DNA from 4 places in the Cytobacillus sp. C11.1 genome. Region 3 is predicted to be linked to each of the others. Evidence: predicted binding sites of a transcription regulator. Region 3 holds the regulator's gene; each other region holds the start of a gene.
What was found. Region 3 encodes Rex, which represses fermentation and respiration genes when NADH is low (regulators of the CRP and FNR family bind a similar motif). Its sites were predicted from a motif close to TTGTGAAATATTTCACAA; they were not measured.
Positions count from the first base shown of each region.

Region 1: AC3ZVC_RS23320 (TIGR04053 family radical SAM/SPASM domain-containing protein) is a predicted target of Rex. The motif match lies at 1,946-1,963, and genes of this name have one in related genera.
Region 2: AC3ZVC_RS08945 (cytochrome ubiquinol oxidase subunit I) is a predicted target of Rex. The motif match lies at 2,713-2,730, and genes of this name have one in related genera.
Region 4: qoxA (cytochrome aa3 quinol oxidase subunit II) is a predicted target of Rex. The motif match lies at 1,852-1,869, and genes of this name have one in related genera.

Region 1 covers NZ_CM176935.1:4,713,523-4,718,218, reverse strand. The annotation lists gene AC3ZVC_RS23330 (alpha/beta fold hydrolase) at 306-1,073, shown strand; gene AC3ZVC_RS23325 (metal-sulfur cluster assembly factor) at 1,145-1,453, shown strand; gene AC3ZVC_RS23320 (TIGR04053 family radical SAM/SPASM domain-containing protein) at 2,079-3,206, shown strand; gene AC3ZVC_RS23315 (Crp/Fnr family transcriptional regulator) at 3,244-3,945, opposite strand; gene moaA (GTP 3',8-cyclase MoaA) at 4,289-4,696, shown strand, end outside.
Region 2 covers NZ_CM176935.1:1,796,204-1,800,899, forward strand. The annotation lists gene AC3ZVC_RS08940 (cytochrome d ubiquinol oxidase subunit II) at 30-1,079, opposite strand; gene AC3ZVC_RS08945 (cytochrome ubiquinol oxidase subunit I) at 1,093-2,454, opposite strand; gene AC3ZVC_RS08950 (metal ABC transporter solute-binding protein, Zn/Mn family) at 2,775-3,800, opposite strand; gene AC3ZVC_RS08955 (beta-class carbonic anhydrase) at 4,092-4,655, shown strand; gene yidD (membrane protein insertion efficiency factor YidD) at 4,652-4,696, opposite strand, start outside.
Region 3 covers NZ_CM176935.1:606,101-610,796, reverse strand. The annotation lists gene AC3ZVC_RS03050 (ABC-F family ATP-binding cassette domain-containing protein) at 1-1,373, opposite strand, end outside; partial or broken gene moaC (cyclic pyranopterin monophosphate synthase MoaC) at 1,573-2,057, shown strand; gene AC3ZVC_RS03040 (redox-sensing transcriptional repressor Rex) at 2,084-2,731, shown strand; partial or broken gene tatA (twin-arginine translocase TatA/TatE family subunit) at 2,812-2,981, shown strand; gene tatC (twin-arginine translocase subunit TatC) at 2,998-3,753, shown strand; gene AC3ZVC_RS03025 (DUF4305 domain-containing protein) at 3,776-3,982, opposite strand; gene AC3ZVC_RS03020 (CPBP family intramembrane glutamic endopeptidase) at 4,031-4,696, opposite strand, start outside.
Region 4 covers NZ_CM176935.1:3,535,240-3,539,935, reverse strand. The annotation lists gene ltaE (low-specificity L-threonine aldolase) at 1-874, opposite strand, end outside; gene AC3ZVC_RS17550 (ferritin-like domain-containing protein) at 1,059-1,502, opposite strand; gene qoxA (cytochrome aa3 quinol oxidase subunit II) at 1,903-2,892, shown strand; gene qoxB (cytochrome aa3 quinol oxidase subunit I) at 2,882-4,696, shown strand, end outside.

The DNA.
Region 1 (4,696 bases), 890 kb from region 3:
TTTTATTATCTTGATTTTACATAATAAGAAAGTATATTGACTCTGAACTTGAAAAACTGGTTTACTCCAAGCGCTTTATGCTGCTCTTCTTATAAGTGTAAAGGTTTGTGAAAAAAAAAGTCCACATGTTAAACTGAAAATATAGAAAGAATTTACAAACGAGTCAAGCTTCAGCTTTTACAAACATTATATATATATGTTACCAATATTATATTATTTTTGTAAAAAAATTGCCTAAATATTAAAGACGCAGTAATATACATGCAGTTATTACTATTAGGGGACATTGTTTGGGAGGAAGAGCTTTGGTTATTATAGAAAATAAGTACATTAAGGAGATTCCTGTGCTGGACTTGGCCAGACAGGAGTTAAGAAAGGCTCAACTGCCTGTTATCATTTTTGTCCATGGCTTTACAAGTGCAAAAGAACATAACCTTCATTACGCCTATTTGCTTGCAGAAAAAGGTTTTCGGGTAGTGCTGCCGGATACATTGTATCACGGAGAAAGGGCAGCCGGTTTGTCAGGCAATGATTTAAATTTCAAGTTATGGGATATTGTCCTCAATACTATTGCTGAATTGAAGATCATTAAGGAAGCATATTTAGATGAAAAGCTTGTTGATCCTGAAAGAATAGGTCTTGTTGGAACATCCATGGGCGGCATTGTTACATTAGGAGCATTGACGCAATATGACTGGGTCAAAGCTGCAGTCAGCCTTATGGGAATGCCATACTATGAAAAGTTTGCCCAATGGCAGCTGGATGAACTCCCAAAAAATAATATTGAAATTCCGATGAATGAGGATGAAGTTACTGATCTGCTGAAAACCCTAAGAGTGCAGGATTTAAGCCTGCAGCCTGAAAAACTGGGAGGAAGGCCGCTGATGTTCTGGCATGGTAAAAAGGATTCAGTTGTTCCATTTACCTATACATATCATTTTTATGAAAGCATACAGCCCCTATACAACGATGCACCTGAAAAACTTCGATTTATTACAGATGAGAAAGCAGGACATAAAGTAAGCAGAGAAGGGTTACTTGAAACAGTAAAGTGGTTTGACACACACCTATAACCAACTTTTTTTCAATTCGTTTAAATATTTGTTATGATAAACTAAAGTACAAAAAGAAGGAGTGCTGCAAAATGGATCAGGATTTAAAAGATAGCATCATGGGTGCACTTGAACTTGTAGTAGACCCTGAGCTTGGCATTGATATTGTTAACTTGGGCTTAGTATATGATGTAAAGATGGAAGAGGAAGGCAAGGCGGTTATCGATATGACCCTTACTTCGATGGGCTGTCCTTTGGCTGGAACGATTGTAGAGCAGGTTAAGTCCGCTTTGACAGATATCCCTGAAGTTAAGGATACAGAAGTGAATATTGTCTGGAATCCGCCTTGGTCAAAAGACAGAATGTCACGCTATGCCAAGATTGCACTTGGCGTACAATAAAAGAAACTCTCCACAAAAACAGCAGGCTGATGCCTTGCTGTTTTTTTGATGAAAGAAAGCTTTAAATTCTCCTTCCTGATCCTTAATGGTTTGGAGCATGCAGCGTTAACGATCTATCCGTTCGCAGTTCCAGTCTTGGACTTTAAAATATAGAATTAGCGACCGTAATTGGTTAACGGCAGCAAGTATAGTCGTTAATCAACAGGAATAGCGACGATAATCAGCTAGTGACTTCAATTTTCGTCGTTAAACACGAGGAATAACACCCATAATTGGTTAACGGCAGCAAGTATGGTCGTTAATCAACAGGAATAGCGACGATAATCAGTTGTAGGCTACGGTCGCTAAACAACAAAATTAACTCCGATCTTATGCTTTAGGTGTTTATCAACAGAAACGAATTTAGCCGGTAACGTTCTTCCAGGAGTACATCCCAATTTTCTGGCTCAGCCTTGTCACATCCCTGTCAAATTTCCCGAAAAGAACGTATATTTGTGAGAAAGTTCACTTATTAAAGCTTGTAATTACCCTATAATAACGATGCAAAGACAAAATATTGTTCAATTTTAATGGCTTTTTTTAGAATAGGCTGCCTGAAAAAGAGGCTGCTAAGGAGGCATCTATTATGGGATTCAGTAGAGATTTTAATAAAGACCCTTTTATTGTGATATGGGAATTAACAAGAGCTTGCCAGTTAAAATGCCTGCATTGCCGCGCGGAAGCTCAATACAGAAGAGATCCGAGAGAACTCTCCTTTGAAGAAGGAAAAGCATTGATCGATCAAATATATGAAATGAATAACCCTATGCTTGTATTCACCGGTGGAGATCCTTTAATGAGACAGGATGTATTCGAAATTGCGGAATATGCAGTGAAAAAAGGTGTCCGGGTTTCCATGACACCGAGTGCAACTCCAAATGTGACAAAGGAAGCAATTGAAAAAGCCAAAGAAGTAGGGTTATCTCGCTGGGCTTTCAGTCTCGATGGCCCTAATGCAGAAATTCATGATCATTTCCGTGGTACATCAGGTTCCTTTGATTTAACGATTGAAAGGATAAAATATTTGCATGAACTGGAGATTCCAGTCCAAATCAATACGGTTATTTCCCGATATAATATTGATTACCTGGAGGAAATGGCCAAGGTTGTAGAGGAATTGAAATGTGTTCTTTGGAGTGTATTTTTCCTTGTTCCGACAGGTCGGGGACAGGAAAAAGATATGATTTCTCCAGTTGAACATGAAAAGGTATTTACCTGGCTCTATGATTTGAGTAAAAGAGTGCGATTTGACATAAAAACAACTGCTGCACAGCATTATCGCCGCGTGGTAATTCAGCAAAAAATGAAGGAAGCAAAAGCCCAAAACGAAGATATTCAATATCTCGATGCACTCACACAGCAAGGCTTGACTGGTTCGATTGATGGTTTGGGCAGGGCGCCAAAAGGAGTAAACGACGGCAATGGATTTGTTTTCATTTCGCATATAGGCGATGTTTACCCGAGCGGACTTCTTCCTGTTAAAGCCGGCAATGTGAGGGAACAGCCTCTTGCCGAAATTTATAGAGAATCTCCAATTTTTAAAGATCTTAGAAATCCTGATAAATATAAAGGGAAATGCGGACAATGCGAGTTCCGTTATGTTTGTGGAGGCTCCAGGTCACGAGCATATGCCATGACTGGAGATTATTTGGAAAGTGAACCGTTCTGTGTGTATATTCCAAAAGCACTTAGGAAGAAAGTGAAAATCACATAAGAAAAAATAAAAAGAGTGCAGCTTAAGTTCTGCACTCTTATTCAATGCTGCAGTATATGGCCGGACAATTTTCACATCCAATTTCATTCTTTAAATATTGCAGATTCTTAACGACTATTTTTCCATCTAAACTGGTAATGATATCGTCTCTTTTTAACTCACTTAAAATCCGATTCGTACTTTCCCGTGAAGTACCGCAAAAATTGCCCAGCTCCTGGTTTGTGAGGGGAAGGTCAATCAGGATTCCTTCGTCCACCTTGGATCCGTAGCTGTTGGTCATCCTAATAAGGGTGGAATATAGGGCGCCTTTTTTTCCGTTCAGGACAAGATCCCTGAATTTTGTCTGTGTTTTGCGGAAATGGTCACTCATCCATTTCATAAATTCAAAAGCCAGGCTGCTGTTTTTAAAAATTTCTCTTTCCAGCACATCCTTTTTAATAACAGCGATTTCACCCGCTTCAAGAACTAAAGCGTTTAACATATATTTAGGGGAGCTCGTAAAAAGAGTCAGTTCACCAATTATTTCATTTTCCCCGCATATTCTAAAGGTAAGCTCTCTTCCATCTGCGGTTATCTTGCTGATTTGAATTTTACCGGACAGAATGATAAAGAGTTCATCAGCATCCATTCCTTCCTGAAAAATATATGAGCCTTTTTTTGTTTGGATTTGCCGGTCAGCGAAATGTAGAAGCTCCTTAATTTCAATGGAATGGGTTGGTTTTATAGGTGTCTGTGTCATGCTAATCCTCCTTTTATAAAAAAATCTTTCTGTCTTTTTCCACAATAATACCATCTAAATAGTGAAAACATACCTGTTGTTTGTGTCTTAATTGTGGCATTTTTTTCTGTTTTTAAAAACGAAGGTTTATCTAGCCGTTGCAACATCAAAAAAATTTATTTCACCTGTTAACATTGGGAAAGTTTTATGTTCTAATAGTAAAAGCCCTGAATTTGAGGTGTTAGGTTATTTCTGTTATTTTAAGGGAAAGGTTAAAATATATATAAATTTAAGTATGAAGCATAATAGACTTTAAATAGATGGAAAAATAAAGGAAGTCACTCTTTATATGGAGTTGAACGCAATGGCTAAAACAATCATAAAGGACCAATTAAATAGGCCTTTGAGGGACCTGCGCATATCTGTAATTGACCGCTGTAATTTCCGCTGTCAATATTGTATGCCGGCTGACATTTTCGGGCCTGATTTTGCTTTTCTCCCTAAAAGCGAGCTGCTTAGTTATGAAGAGATTGAACGGCTTGCCAAAATCTTCGTAAGCCTTGGAGTAGAAAAAATCCGATTAACAGGCGGAGAACCCTTGATGAGAAAAGACTTGCCCAAACTAGTAAAAATGCTATCGAACATTGAGGAGCTGAACGATATTGGGCTCACTACTAATGGTGTATTGCTCCCCAAACATGCTAAGGATCTGAAGGAAGCGGGACTAAAAAGGGTAAATATCAGCCTGGATAGCTTGGATGATGAACTGTTT
Region 2 (4,696 bases), 1.2 Mb from region 3:
ACATTAAGTCGTGGCATTTGCAGGGAATGTTAGGTTGGGTCTTTGGTTTGTTTTTGCCGCAGATAGCGTTTGTCGTTCATGAATAAGCTCCAAAAGTAAATAAAGCCGGGAAATAGGATTAGGAATCCTGCGATATAGGTAGCGAAAATAGCCCTGAATGAACTTGGGTCTGTAAAGGCGGAGGCAATGGTTACCTCTGGATAAACGATGTATGGCAGATGTGCTTTTCCGTATACATAGCTGGCAGCCAGGTATTGCAGGGTGACAGCTATGACGGAGAGCCTTGGGATTCCCTTCACGCCTTTTTTATTTACCGATGGCAGGAAAAGTGCTAATCCGCCAAGTAAAAACAATCCGAGCGAAAATAATAGCACAGGAAGATCATCAAGCATTTTTTCATAAATCCAGAAGGCTTCCTTCTTTAGTGTGAACATAATGAGAAAAGCCATTGCAATCGAAATCGGACCCAGAATAATGGCATCCCTCCGGTACACAGAGTAGGCTACCATTTCCTCTGAGGCTTTGGAGTAATCCGCCAGCAGCAGGGATGACAAAAACAGGGTGCTGCTGATGGCAAAGCCGATAAATGCATATTCATTGGGGCTTGTAAAAAGACGTGCGAGATCCAGTGACTGCCTGCCATCAGCGAAGTTCACGAAATTCCCGTGAGTGATCGGCAATACGCTGATCAGCAACCCAGGAATCAGTATCCCTGATATACCTGAAACATATGTAAGCGGTTTTCGATATTCCTCAGCGATGTTGGAAAACACGAGGAATGCACTGCGGATAGCCAGCAGCAGTAAAATTAGGCTCCCAGGAATGAGAAGTACGGTTCCCAGAGTATAAGCTGCAGAAGGAAATAGGCTATAAACGGCTACCACAATTGCAACGATAAAGGTGTTTGTAACTTCCCAGGTAGGCGATAAATAACGGTTTGCCACATTTGCAGCTTTGATTTTCGGCCGATTTAAATAAATCATAGACCAGAATCCGGCGCCAAAATCCATCGTTGCCATAACTGCGTATATAAATACGAAACCCCATAGCACCGTTATGGCCAGCAGTTCTTCAGGCATTCAGTTCACTCCTTCACGAGTTTGATCCGTAGAGTGGAACGTTTTTCTGTTCAGCTCTATTGATATCATCAATGACGGTATTCTTTTTAAAGTAATAAAGCATGACAAATACAACTGCCACCCCGAGCACCACATAAATCAAGGCAAAAAGAATAAATAAAATACCCAAATTCTCCGCAGTTGTAACGGAATCGGCAGTGGAAAGCACCCGGTAAATGGTCCAAGGCTGGCGTCCTGTACATGCGAAAATCCAGCCAAATTCAATCCCCAGAACTGCCAGCGGGCCAGATGCAATAAAAGCCCACATAAAGAAACGGGGAAAACGGTCCTTTTTCAAAAACTTGTTCCATACGAAGGCGACCAATGATAATAAAATCAGTAATGAGCCTATGCCGACCATCGCATTAAAAAGGGTATGGATGAAAAGCGGCGGCCACTCTTCTTCCGGAAAATCATTTAGCCCTACTACGACGGTATCAAAGCTATTTCCGGCCAAAAAACTCAACGCCCAAGGGATCTCAATTCCCCATTTCACTTCCTGTGTTTCACGGTCTGTAAATCCGCCGATTGCCAGCGGGGCGTACGATTGAGTTTCAAACAGCCCTTCAGCCGCAGCCAGCTTTTCAGGCTGGTATTCATGCAGATATTGAGCTGATTCATGGCCGTTTATAGCTGTTAGAAAGGAAAAGATTCCTCCTACGATTAAGCTAAGCATTAACGCTTTTTTATGAAAGTTATAAACTCTGGTTTCAAATGGCGTCTTCAACATTTTAAAAGCGGCTACCGATGCGACCACAAATGCCCCTGTGGTATAAGCCGATAATGCCACATGCCCTGCTGTCACAATAAAGCTCGGGTTAAAAAAGGCAGCCCAGGGGTCCACATCGACAATTTCTCCATCAACAATCCTGAATCCCTGCGGTGTTCCTTCAAAGGCATGGACATTTGTAATCAGGACCGCAGAAGCGAACGCACCAAGAGCAACGAGAACCAGGCTTGAAATCCGCATCCATGGCGGGATTCTTTCAGCTGCATACACATATATGGACATAAATAAAGCCTCAATAAAAAAGGCGTAGATTTCAATTTGGAATGGCAATGCCATTACTATGCCGATCACTTCCATAAAACCTGGCCATAAGAGGGAGAGCTGTGTCCCCGCAATCGTTCCTGTCGGGATTCCCACTCCAAGGAGAACGGCAAAGGCCTTGGTCCACCTTTTAGCCATAATGACGTAATCCTGGTCCTTCGTTTTTTGATAAAGGAGTTCGGCAGTTAGCATCATAAGCGGCAAACCAACGCCTATTGTGGCAAAAATAATGTGGAAGCCCATGGTGGTCCCAAATAAGGACCGGGCAATCAATAAATCACTCATTGAATTTTCATCCCTTCAAAATTCTTCAATGGAAATAGTTTCTTCTAAATTAAATCCAAATATGTAAACATTTCCTTGAATTGATTTTAAGGAAAGAATTCTAGAAAACAGGTGAGCTGATTTCTGTTTCAGTCTCTCGGTTTCCCTGGACGGCCCGTTGCTCTTCTGCGCATGATACCTCTGTGCGGGATCTATCTTTGATTCACTCTCCCGCAGGGATATCACGCCTTCCGCTCCCATCAACAGGTGCTGAATTCAAAGTGAACTTTTACACAGCCAAGGGAATAAAAAAACCTCCCAGGCTGGGAGGTGAACTTTAATTATTCATTTAATGCTTTTTCAAGCGAGGCAAGATTGTCTCTCATGAGGGTAAAATAAGTCTGGTTATCTTGTATATCCTCTTCTGTTAAGACAGACAAGTTATGGAGCATTAAAGGTTTGGCACCAATTTCTTTTTGCAGAATTTCGGTAAGCCGTGAGCTTACATTTTGTTCAAAAAAGACATATTTTAAGTCATGCTCTTTTGCTTCAGCAATAATTTTCTGTAATTCCTTTTGGGTAGGTTCACTTGAAGAGTTTAACCCGGAGACGCTAATTTGGTCTAAACCATAACGTTCTTCCCAATAGCCGTAAGCTGCATGGGAAACAATGAATTCTTTATGCTTCGCATTCTTAATGGTTTGCTCGAAATCGCTGTGCAAGTCATCAAGCTCTTGTGAAAGCTCCTGATAGTTTTTTTCGAATTGCTCTTCGTGTTCAGGCATTTGTTCTGCTAAAGCAGCTTTAACCGATTTTGCCAATTCCTTGGCGTATAAAGGGTCAAGCCATACATGCGGGTCAATGTCCCCATGGTTATGGTCATCATGGCCTTCTTCTGCTTCGCCGGAATGATCATCAGAATGGCTTTCTTCTTCGTCACCGGCATGTTCCTCTGAATGCCCTTCTTCTTCTTCATGAGCTGCATCGTGATTGTCTTCGGAATGAACAAATTCGATATTTTCTCCGGCTGCGGCCATTGTAACATTCTCATTTTTCAATGTTTCTTTTGCTTTTTCCACAAATCCCTCAAGTCCGAGTCCCACAAAAATAAATAGATCTGAATCAGCCAAATTCATCATATCTTTTTGAGATGGCTCAAAAGTATGTTCATCTGATCCAGGAGGGTAAACCGTTGCTACTTCTATAAAATCTCCGCCAATCCTTTCTGTAAAATATTGGAGCGGATAGACAGTTGTATAAACAGTCTCTTTCTTGTTTTCCCCTCCTTCTTTTGCAGGGCTTTCATCTGTGCAGGCTGATAAAACCAGAATAAGGCCTAGAAATAAAAAAATAATGGCTTTTTTCATGACGTTTCTCCTCTCTTTATAAAGCGTATTTATTACGATTTATCTAGTAAAAAAATATTTAATACGTAATCATTACGATTTCACTTAGTAATCTTACAAAATATATAGCAAAAAAGCAAGGATAAAAATTTGTTTGCAGCCCCGGCTTTTTGTATCATGGTTAAGAGGGACATTTTTTAACAATCAATAGCCAGCCTGTTAAAGTCTCTCTATATTATTGACAATAACTTTGTCCGATATAGCAGCTAAGAGCTGCTGGTCTCATAATTAATTAGAATGGGAGTGGAACAATTGAAACTTTTAGAAGAAATCTTAAACCATAATCAGCAATTTGTTGAAGAAAAGAGATACGAAGAGTTTGAAACAACAAAATTCCCCAATAAAAAGATGGTTATTTTAACTTGCATGGACACCCGTTTAGTCGAGCTGCTTCCTAAAGCACTGAATGTAAGAAACGGTGATGTGAAAATTATTAAAAATGCTGGCGCGCTTGTCACACACCCTTTTGGAAGTATTATGAGAAGCATTCTTATTGCAGTATACCAGCTGCAGGCGAAAGAAGTATTTGTGATTGGCCATCATGATTGCGGGATGAGCGGAATGAAAGCTGATACTGTTGTTAGCAGTATGAAGGAGAGAGGCATTACAGAGGATGCATTGGATACGGTGACTTATTCAGGAATTGCCGCCGGAGACTGGCTGAAAGGCTTTGAAAATGTAGAAGATAGTGTTGCGCACAGTGTCCATATGGTGAAAAAGCATCCATTAATGCCCGAGGATGTGCCTGTGCACGGATTAGTCATTAACCCAGGCACAGGTAAGCTCGATTTGGTAGTAGACGGGTACGAGTCTTAATCCCTTTTCTTGCCGGGCCATTCCTCAGGGACAAAATCAAG
Region 3 (4,696 bases):
GCCAGCGCCAGGCGGGCTTTTTCACCGCCGCTAAGAGTTGAGACAGTTTTAAGGACGTCATCACCGGAAAAAAGAAAATTGCCTAAGATCGTGCGAATTTCTTTTTCAGGCTTAAGCGGATATTCATCCCATAATTCGTTTAGGACCCGCTTATTGCTGGTAAGCTCAGCCTGTTCCTGGTCATAGTATCCGATTGTTACATTGGATCCGTATTGTATATCCCCGGAAAGAGCCGATATCTTTTTCACAATTGTTTTCAGTAAAGTAGATTTGCCGATTCCATTTGGACCTACAAGGGCAATGCTGTCTCCTCTGGCAAGGCGGAAGGAAATATTCTCAGAAACTTTATCATTATATCCGACAGCCAGTGATTTTACATTTAAAACCTCATTGCCAGATTGCCTTTCAATATCAAAGCCAAACGATGCGGATTTCTCGTCTCCCAGCGGCCTGTCCATCACTTCCATTCTGGCAAGCTGTTTTCTCCGGCTTTGGGCGCGTTTGGTTGTTGAAGCTCGTGCAAGGTTGCGCTGGATAAAATCCTGAAGCTTTGAAATCTCTTCCTGCTGTTTTTCAAATTGCTTCATTTCCCGTTCAAAGTTTTCTGCTTTTTGGTCCAAATAGGAGCTATAGTTTCCAGGATATTTACGGATTTGGTGCCTTGAAATTTCGTATACCTGGGAAACAACCTTATCCAGGAAATAACGGTCATGGGAAACAATTAGAATGGCACCGTCATAGCTCTGCAAGTATTGCTCCAGCCATGATAATGTTTCAATGTCCAGGTGGTTTGTAGGCTCGTCCAATATGAGAATATCGGGTTTTGTCAGCAAAAGTTTTCCAAGGGCAAGCCTTGTTCTTTGGCCGCCGCTTAAGGATGAAATTTTCGTATTGTAGCCGAAAGAATTAAAGTTCAGCCCATGAAGAATGGAACGGATATCCGCTTCATACTGATAGCCGCCATTCTCTTTGAATTCTACCTGAAGCTTGTCATATTCCTTTAAGATTCGATCGTATGCATCGGAATTATTCATGGCTTCAGGGTCTGACATTTTTTCTTCAAGACGGCGCAGCTGTTTTTCCTGTTTTTGCAAATGCTCGAACACTGTCAGCATCTCATCCCAAATGGAAAGGTGGGACTCAAGGCCTGTATTTTGAGCCAGGTATCCTACCGTTACTTCCTTGGGTTTAATAATGTCCCCGGAATCATATGCCATATGGCCGGCTATAATTTTTAAAAGAGTAGATTTCCCTGCTCCATTACGTCCTACAAGGGCAATCCGGTCCCTGGTTTGTACTTCAAGCTTTATATTCGTTAAAATAGGATCAGCAGCAAAGTTTTTTGATAGCTGATTTACTTGTAAAAGTATCATTTTTTTCACCTCTATAGTATAGAGTAAGTGTAACTTATTCATATATGTTCGGCAATAAAGGAGGCAGGCCTTTTATCCTGCAGGTGCTGAATGGAAATATTTTTATACGAAAATAGTAAAGAAATATGTGAAGAAGCATACAAAGCCCGTACAAAGATGGGGAAAAATAGTGTATGATTTTGGAGAGAGGTGTTTTTTTATGGCGGATTTTACCCATTTTAATCAAGAGGGCAGAGCAAAAATGGTGGATGTCAGCGACAAGCCTGAAACAGCGCGGACAGCCATTGCCCAATCGAGCATAACTGTTAATAAGGAAATATACGAAAAGATTACATCTAATACCATGAAAAAAGGGGACGTGCTTTCTGTTGCACAGGTTGCCGGCATCATGGCAAGCAAAAAAACATGGGATATTATCCCAATGTGCCATCCGCTGCCGCTAACTGGCGTTGATATTTCCTTTACATGGAAAACTGAGCAGGAAGAAAATATTCTGTTCATCACACTGCTTCTGTAAAGACGAAAGGAAATACAGGTGTGGAAATGGAAGCGTTAACAGCAGCTTCTGTTTGTGCTCTAACTGTTTATGACATGTGTAAAGCAGTTGACAAAGGAATGGTAATCGGACCAACCTTTTTGATGGAAAAAACAGGCGGAAAAAACGGAGATTTTAAACGAGACTAATACATCATAGGGACGGAGATGAACGAATGGCCAATGAACCAATGAAAATACCGCAAGCCACTGCTAAACGGCTTCCTTTATATTATCGTTTTCTCAAAAACCTCCACTCCTCGGGGAAACAAAGGGTTTCTTCAGCGGAACTAAGTGAAGCGGTTAAGGTGGATTCGGCAACAATCCGCCGGGACTTTTCTTACTTTGGTGCTTTAGGGAAAAAGGGTTACGGCTATAATGTAAATTATCTGCTGTCCTTTTTTCGTAAAACCCTTGATCAGGACGAACTGACTAAAGTAGCATTGGTCGGAGTAGGTAATTTAGGGACGGCCTTTTTAAATTATAATTTTCTTAAGAATAATAATAATACCAAGATAGAAGTTGCTTTTGATGTGGATGAGAACAAGGTAGGAACGAAGATAGGGGATGTGCCTGTCTATCATATGGATGATCTGGTAAAGGTCATTGAAGAAAATGATATTCAGGTAGCTATCTTAACAGTACCGGCACCGCCAGCACAGGCGATTACTGATCGGATGGTTAAAGCCAAGATTAAAGGCATCCTGAATTTTACGCCTGCAAGACTGACCGTGCCTTCATCCATTCGGATTCACCATATTGACCTGGCTGTTGAATTGCAGTCATTGGTTTATTTCTTAAAAAATTATCCTGCAGAAACGTAAGCCATCCTGCATTCCAATAGATAACAGTTGAAGATTGTAATGGATTCGCTATTATAGGTAAGGGGAGGTGTGCAGCAATGATGAATCTTGGACCTGGAAGCCTCATACTCATTATCTTGATTGCATTAGTGATTTTTGGACCAAAAAAACTTCCGGAATTGGGAAGAGCAGCTGGGAATACATTACGTGAATTTAAAAACGCAGCGCAAAAGGCTTAGCGGACAATGACGATAAAAAAGATGCTAAGTAAGTTAGGATGAATAGATATGAGTCATAATGATATGACGATTTATGAACATATAGGGGAATTAAGAAAAAGGATAGTCATTTCTGTTATCTTTTTCTTTATCGCCGTAATATTTAGCTTTTTCCTGGCTGAACCGCTGATTGTTTATTTGCAAAAAGCGGATGAAGCGAAGGAACTGACGATGAATGCTTTCCGGTTAACCGACCCGGTTAAAGTTTATATGCAATTTGCTTTTCTGATTGCTTTTATTATTACATCGCCCGTGATTTTATATCAGCTGTGGGCCTTTATTAGCCCAGGATTATCTGACAAAGAGCGGAATGTAACACTGAGCTATATACCCGTTTCTGTCATTCTATTTGTCGGCGGAATCGCATTCGCTTATTTTATTTTATTTCCATTTGTAGTTGAGTTCATGACTTCCATTGCCAACCGGCTTGCGATCAATCAAGTAATTGGGATAAATGAATATTTTCAATTCCTTTTCCAGCTGACCATTCCATTTGGGGTGCTGTTCCAGCTTCCGGTAGTGGTCATGTTTTTAACAAGGCTGGGAATTGTCACACCAGCATATTTGGTGAAGATACGGAAATATGCTTACTTTGTATTAGTGGTCATAGCCGCTTTTATTACACCGCCTGATCTTTTATCCCATATGATGGTGACGATTCCGCTGCTGCTTTTATATGAAGTCAGTATTTTTATCTCTCGCATTTCATATAAAAAAGTATTGGAAGCAGAGAAGCTGCAGGAAATTGAAAGTGAGCAATCATAAAAAAATGAGCCTTATTGCGGGCTCATTTTTTGTTTTTTTTATTTTTCATTTTAAAATGGAAACCAACCATTCGCAGGCCGGTGCCAAGATCGAATGTGGCAATGATGATTAGAAAATAAGTAAAGAAACCCCATGCTTCTTCACGTTGTATATTTTGAATGGCTATAAAGGTAAAAAGGCATCCCAGCAGGATGTATACGATGCCTGAAAACAAAGGTGTGCTTCTCATCAAAATCCTCCAATAAAGTGAAAGCGAAACGATTTACTTCGCTGAGTGTTAGACTGCAATGCAGCTGATAAAGCTTTGTACATTTTCCATTTCCTTCATCCAATTTTCCAAGTTTTCCTGATTAAGCTGAATGACTGCCACAAGAGTATTCATGGCAACGTGGGCAAAAATCGGTACGATTATCCGTTTTGTTTTTACATATAGGAAAGCAAAGGTAAAGCCCATGGCCGAATATAAAAGAATATGTTCAGGTTCAAAATGGGCGAGAGCAAAAATCACAGAACTGATTAGGGCAGATAGGAAGAAGTTAAATCGTTTATGGAGAGAACCGAAAATAATCTTCCTAAATACGATCTCTTCCAGGATGGGCCCCACTACTGAGCTAATCAAGATTACGACAGGGGAGGCTTCTATGATCCGTATGATTTGCTGTGTATTTTCAGATCCCATTTCCACGCCAATCATGTTCTCAATGCTTGCAGCTGTAGCTTGAGCGATTAAAGCTAAAAATATGCCGCCAATTGCCCAGCCGACTGCGCTTGCTGCGGAAGAAGCATCTCTTTGTGCCAATCCCATTTTCATTTCTTTTCTCAATAAAAGAAGCGTAATGATCAATGTAATAGTGAAACTGATGACAAGCCAGTAGGCTACCGCCAGAATTTGCATGTTTTCGGGCTTCTGTCCGAGGAAGTCTGCAAATAAGAGGACCAGCGG
Region 4 (4,696 bases), 2.1 Mb from region 3:
CTATATTAAGGTCCTTAACATCAGCCACAACAATATTGGTATCCACTTGATTGCTGATGTGAATTCCATTAATTTGGCTTAGTTGTTCGGCAAGATATTGGGCGTTTTCATGATCCTCAGATAAGCGTTCTCTCATTTGCGATAATGCTACAAGTCCAGGAGCAGCTATGATCCCTGACTGGCGAAGCCCCCCTCCAAGCCTTTTACGCCACTTTCTTGCAGAAGCAATAAACTCCCTGCTCCCTGCAAGAATAGAGCCAACTGGCGCACCTAATCCTTTGGATAAACACACTTGAACAGTATCACAATATTGAGTGAGTTCTTTCGCTGGCAGATTTAATGCTGCTGCGGCATTAAACAGTCTTGCCCCATCAATATGTACAGGTATGTTATTTTCTTTAGAGATTTTATGTATTTCCTTCATATTTTCAACCGGAACTGCAGCACCGCCTGCTCTATTATGGGTATTTTCAAGGCAAATCAGGCCCGTCTCTGGATAGTGCTGATCTTCTCCTCTTATGGCATACTTCACTTCAGCCGGGTCCATTGCACCTCTTTCACCCCTGATTGTCCTTGTCTGGACACCTCCAAATGCAGATGCAGCGCCGGATTCATAATAAAATATATGGCTTTCTGCTTCAAGAATGATTTCGTTTCCTGGACGGCAATGCGTCAAAATGGCTATCTGATTTCCCTGTGTGCCGCTTGTAACAAATAAGGCAGCTTCTTTTCCCAAAATTTCAGCAGCGGTTTCCTCCAATTTATTTATTGTTGGATCCTCGCCGTACACATCGTCTCCTACCTCAGCTTTATAAGCGGCTTTTCTCATTTCCTCTGTTGGCTTTGTTACTGTATCACTTCGTAAGTCGATCATTTCCTCACCCTGCCATTCATTTTTTAATCCATGTTACTTCACTATTCTGTATTTTTCAATAAAAAAGGGTGTTCAAATATATATTATGTTCAAGCACAATCTTGATTTCGGCCCTTTTTTGTTTGAGCGAAATCTACAGTCAAGGTTAACGGAGCAAAAAAGAAAGAGCCCTTAAGTAAAGCTCTTATTTTTGCTTATTCAAGAAATATAAAAACCATACCGCATGGTGCTGTTCATCCGCTGCTGCCCTTTTAAAAACTTCTTTAATGGTTGGATCTGACGTCTGCTCAGCTATATCCAAATAAAAATCCACTGTATTTTGTTCGTCATTAAACGAAAAATCCAAACCTTCCTTATAAGTGTTCGGGCAATCTTCTGTCATTTGTGGCTGGTGCTGCTGTCCGGTCAGGTTCATATAAATTTGACTGAATTGCTGAAAATGCTTAATCTCATCTTGCCTAATTTCTAAGATCTGGTCTTTTTCCTTTTGGTTAGAAGCCATTTCAGAAAGCTTTTGATAACATTGAACAGCACCATATTCACCGTTAATAGCCTTTGCAATATCTCCTGCCAATTTATCATTCTGGCGATAATTCATGCTGCCCTGATAGTAATGATATGGATACATAACTCAAACCTCCCTTGGGCGGAATTCATTATCTATCCTATGTTTTTTCTTAAAACAGGTGCCTGAATAAATTATATTGTTTTTTCTTTTCATCCTTTAAAAAAATGTTCAAAATTTGTTCAAAAATACATTTTTCCTATCAAACCCTTGTTGTAAATGTATTTTGACAAAAATAATTAGCTTACTTATTGCTTACATTAATTTCCTTCCCACTTTTGTCACAACTTTTTATTTTTCTCTATGTTATTATCATTTACACAGTGATAACTAGGTTTATTAATGGTTTATTGTCTGTTCAGGTTTTTCATCAATATATTTTTTTACAAATTTGTGAAAAACCGCACATTATTTGTGAATTATTTAACAATAGCTTTTTTTACCAAAAGGAGATGAAAATCAGATGAAGAAATTTCTGCTCTCTTTAACAGCCTTATTGCCCTTGTTTGTTCTAAGCGGCTGCAATATGGTTGTGTTTGAACCGCAGGGCCCTGTTGCAAGAAGCATTACTGATTTAATAAACTGGTCCCTGATCTGGATGCTTCTCGTGGTAGTAGTCGTATTTGGATTATTCGGCTACATCGTTTGGAAATACCGTGAACGGCCTGAAAATATGAACTATGAACCACCGGAGGAGCATGGCAGTACACTTTTGGAAATTATTTGGACAGGAATACCAATCTTAATTGTAATCGCCCTGACAATTCCTACAGTTAAAACCCTTTATGCTCTTGAAGACGTGCCTAAAGGATATGAAGAAAAAGAGCCTATTACCATACATGTAACATCTGCTGACTGGAAATGGATTTTCAGTTATCCGGAAGAAGGAATTGAAACTGTTAACTATGTCAATATTCCGGAAGATACGCCTGTTTTGTTCAAACTGACATCAGCTAGTACTATGCAGTCATTCTGGGTGCCTGCTTTAGGAGGCCAGAAGTATACGATGCCGAAAATGGAAACAGAAATGTATCTAATCGCGGATAACCCTGGGTCCTATGAAGGGCAAAATACAAACTTTAATGGCCGTGGTTATGCGGATATGAAATTTGAGGTGCTTGCACAAACGCACGAAGAATTTGAGCAATGGGTTGATGAAGTAAAAGAAAAAGCTCCACAATTGACGGAAAAAGAGTATGAGGATCTGCTTAAGCCTACACATCTTGGACGAATGACTTTTTCAAACACTCACCTCGGATGGGTCAACCACGCGGATCCGGATTCTAAAGCTTATACAAACCCGGATCTTTATAGAGGCCATGGTTATCAAGGAAAGATCTTTGAAGAAGAAGATAACTATAAATCCGAAGAAATCAACGAGAATGATAAACATGGTCATGATGAAAATATAGAAAATAAAGAAAGCCATGGAGGTGGCCATAATGGGCATTAAATGGGATGAACTTTTAATTACGGGTGACCCTTTAATACTAGGATCACAGATTGCTATTCTCCTAACGATGATAGGAATCATCGCCGGGATCACCTATTTAAAAAAATGGAGATGGCTTTGGACAGAATGGCTTACGACTGTCGATCATAAAAGAATAGGTATTATGTACATTATTGCTGCTGTATTGATGTTTTTCCGTGGAGGAATTGACGGTCTGATGATGAAAGCCCAAACGGCCAGACCGGAAATGGAATTTCTAAATGCACAGCACTACAATGAAGTATTTACCACACATGGGGTAATCATGATTCTATTCATGGCAATGCCTCTTTTGATCGGAATAATGAACGTAATTATACCATTGCAAATTGGCGCCAGAGATGTTGCATTTCCGCAATTGAATGCTTTAAGTTTCTGGTTATTCTTCAGTGGTGCAATGCTGTTTAACATTTCATTTGTTATTGGGGGATCCCCTGATGCTGGATGGACTTCGTACTTCCCTCTTGCAGGGAAAGAGTTTAGTCCCAGCATAGCAAATAACTATTATGCAATAGCCCTGCAGATTGCCGGTATCGGAACGCTGATTTCGGGAATTAACTTCGTGGTAACCATTTTAAAAATGCGGACAAGGGGCATGACTTTAATGAAAATGCCGATGTTCACATGGACATCATTTATTGCATCAGTAATTATCGTGGCTGCTTTCCCGATCCTTACGGTTGCACTTGCCCTGATGACAACTGACCGACTTTACGGAACACATTTCTTTACGGTTTCTGGTGGAGGTATGGATATGCTTTGGGCCAATTTATTTTGGCTTTGGGGACATCCTGAAGTATATATCCTCATCCTTCCGGCATTTGGTATATACTCAGAAATTTTTGCCACTTTTTCACGTAAATCATTATTTGGCTACAAATCTATGATTCTCTCAATCGTGGCCATTGCTATTTTAAGTATGGTTGTCTGGGTTCACCATTTTTACACAATGGGTTCAGGTCCTGCGGTTAACTCCATTTTCTCAATTACAACGATGGCGATTGCCGTACCAACCGGAATCAAAATATTTAACTGGCTGTTTACAATGCGAAAAGGCCGGATCAAGATGACAACCCCGATGTTATGGGCTTTAGCCTTTATTCCTTGTTTTATCATCGGAGGTGTAACTGGGGTTATGTTAGGAATGGGAGCAGCAGATTTCCAATACCATAACACACTATTCTTGGTTGCCCACTTTCATTACACCATTATTCCCGGTGTTGTGTTTGCCGTATTTGCGGCTCTCTACTATTGGTGGCCTAAAATGTTCGGTTTTATGTTAAATGAAAAAATCGGCAAGTGGCATTTCTGGTTATTTGTAATTGGATTCAACGTAACCTTTATGCCAATGTTTTTCCTTGGTTTAGACGGAGCTGTTAGACGCTCTTACACATATTCCGTTGAATCAGGATTTGCACCATTATTTTTATTATCTGCCATTGGATCTGCCATTTTGGCTCTAGGTTTTGCTGCCTTCTGTTATAACATTTACTGGAGTGCAAGATATGCGGATCGCAAAATTTCCAGTGATCCATGGGATGCAAGAACACTTGAATGGTCAACTGCTTCTCCGGTCCAATTCTATAATTTTGCTAAACAGCCGGAAGTAACAACCCTTGATCCATTCTGGCATATGAAGAAAAATAATGAAGGCTTAACTTTAAAGGATAGCGAGATTGAAGAAATTCACATGCCAAGCAATTCCGGACTCCCTATTTTCATGGGTGCAGTATTCAGTGTTGCCGGATTCTTCCTTGTATTTGAA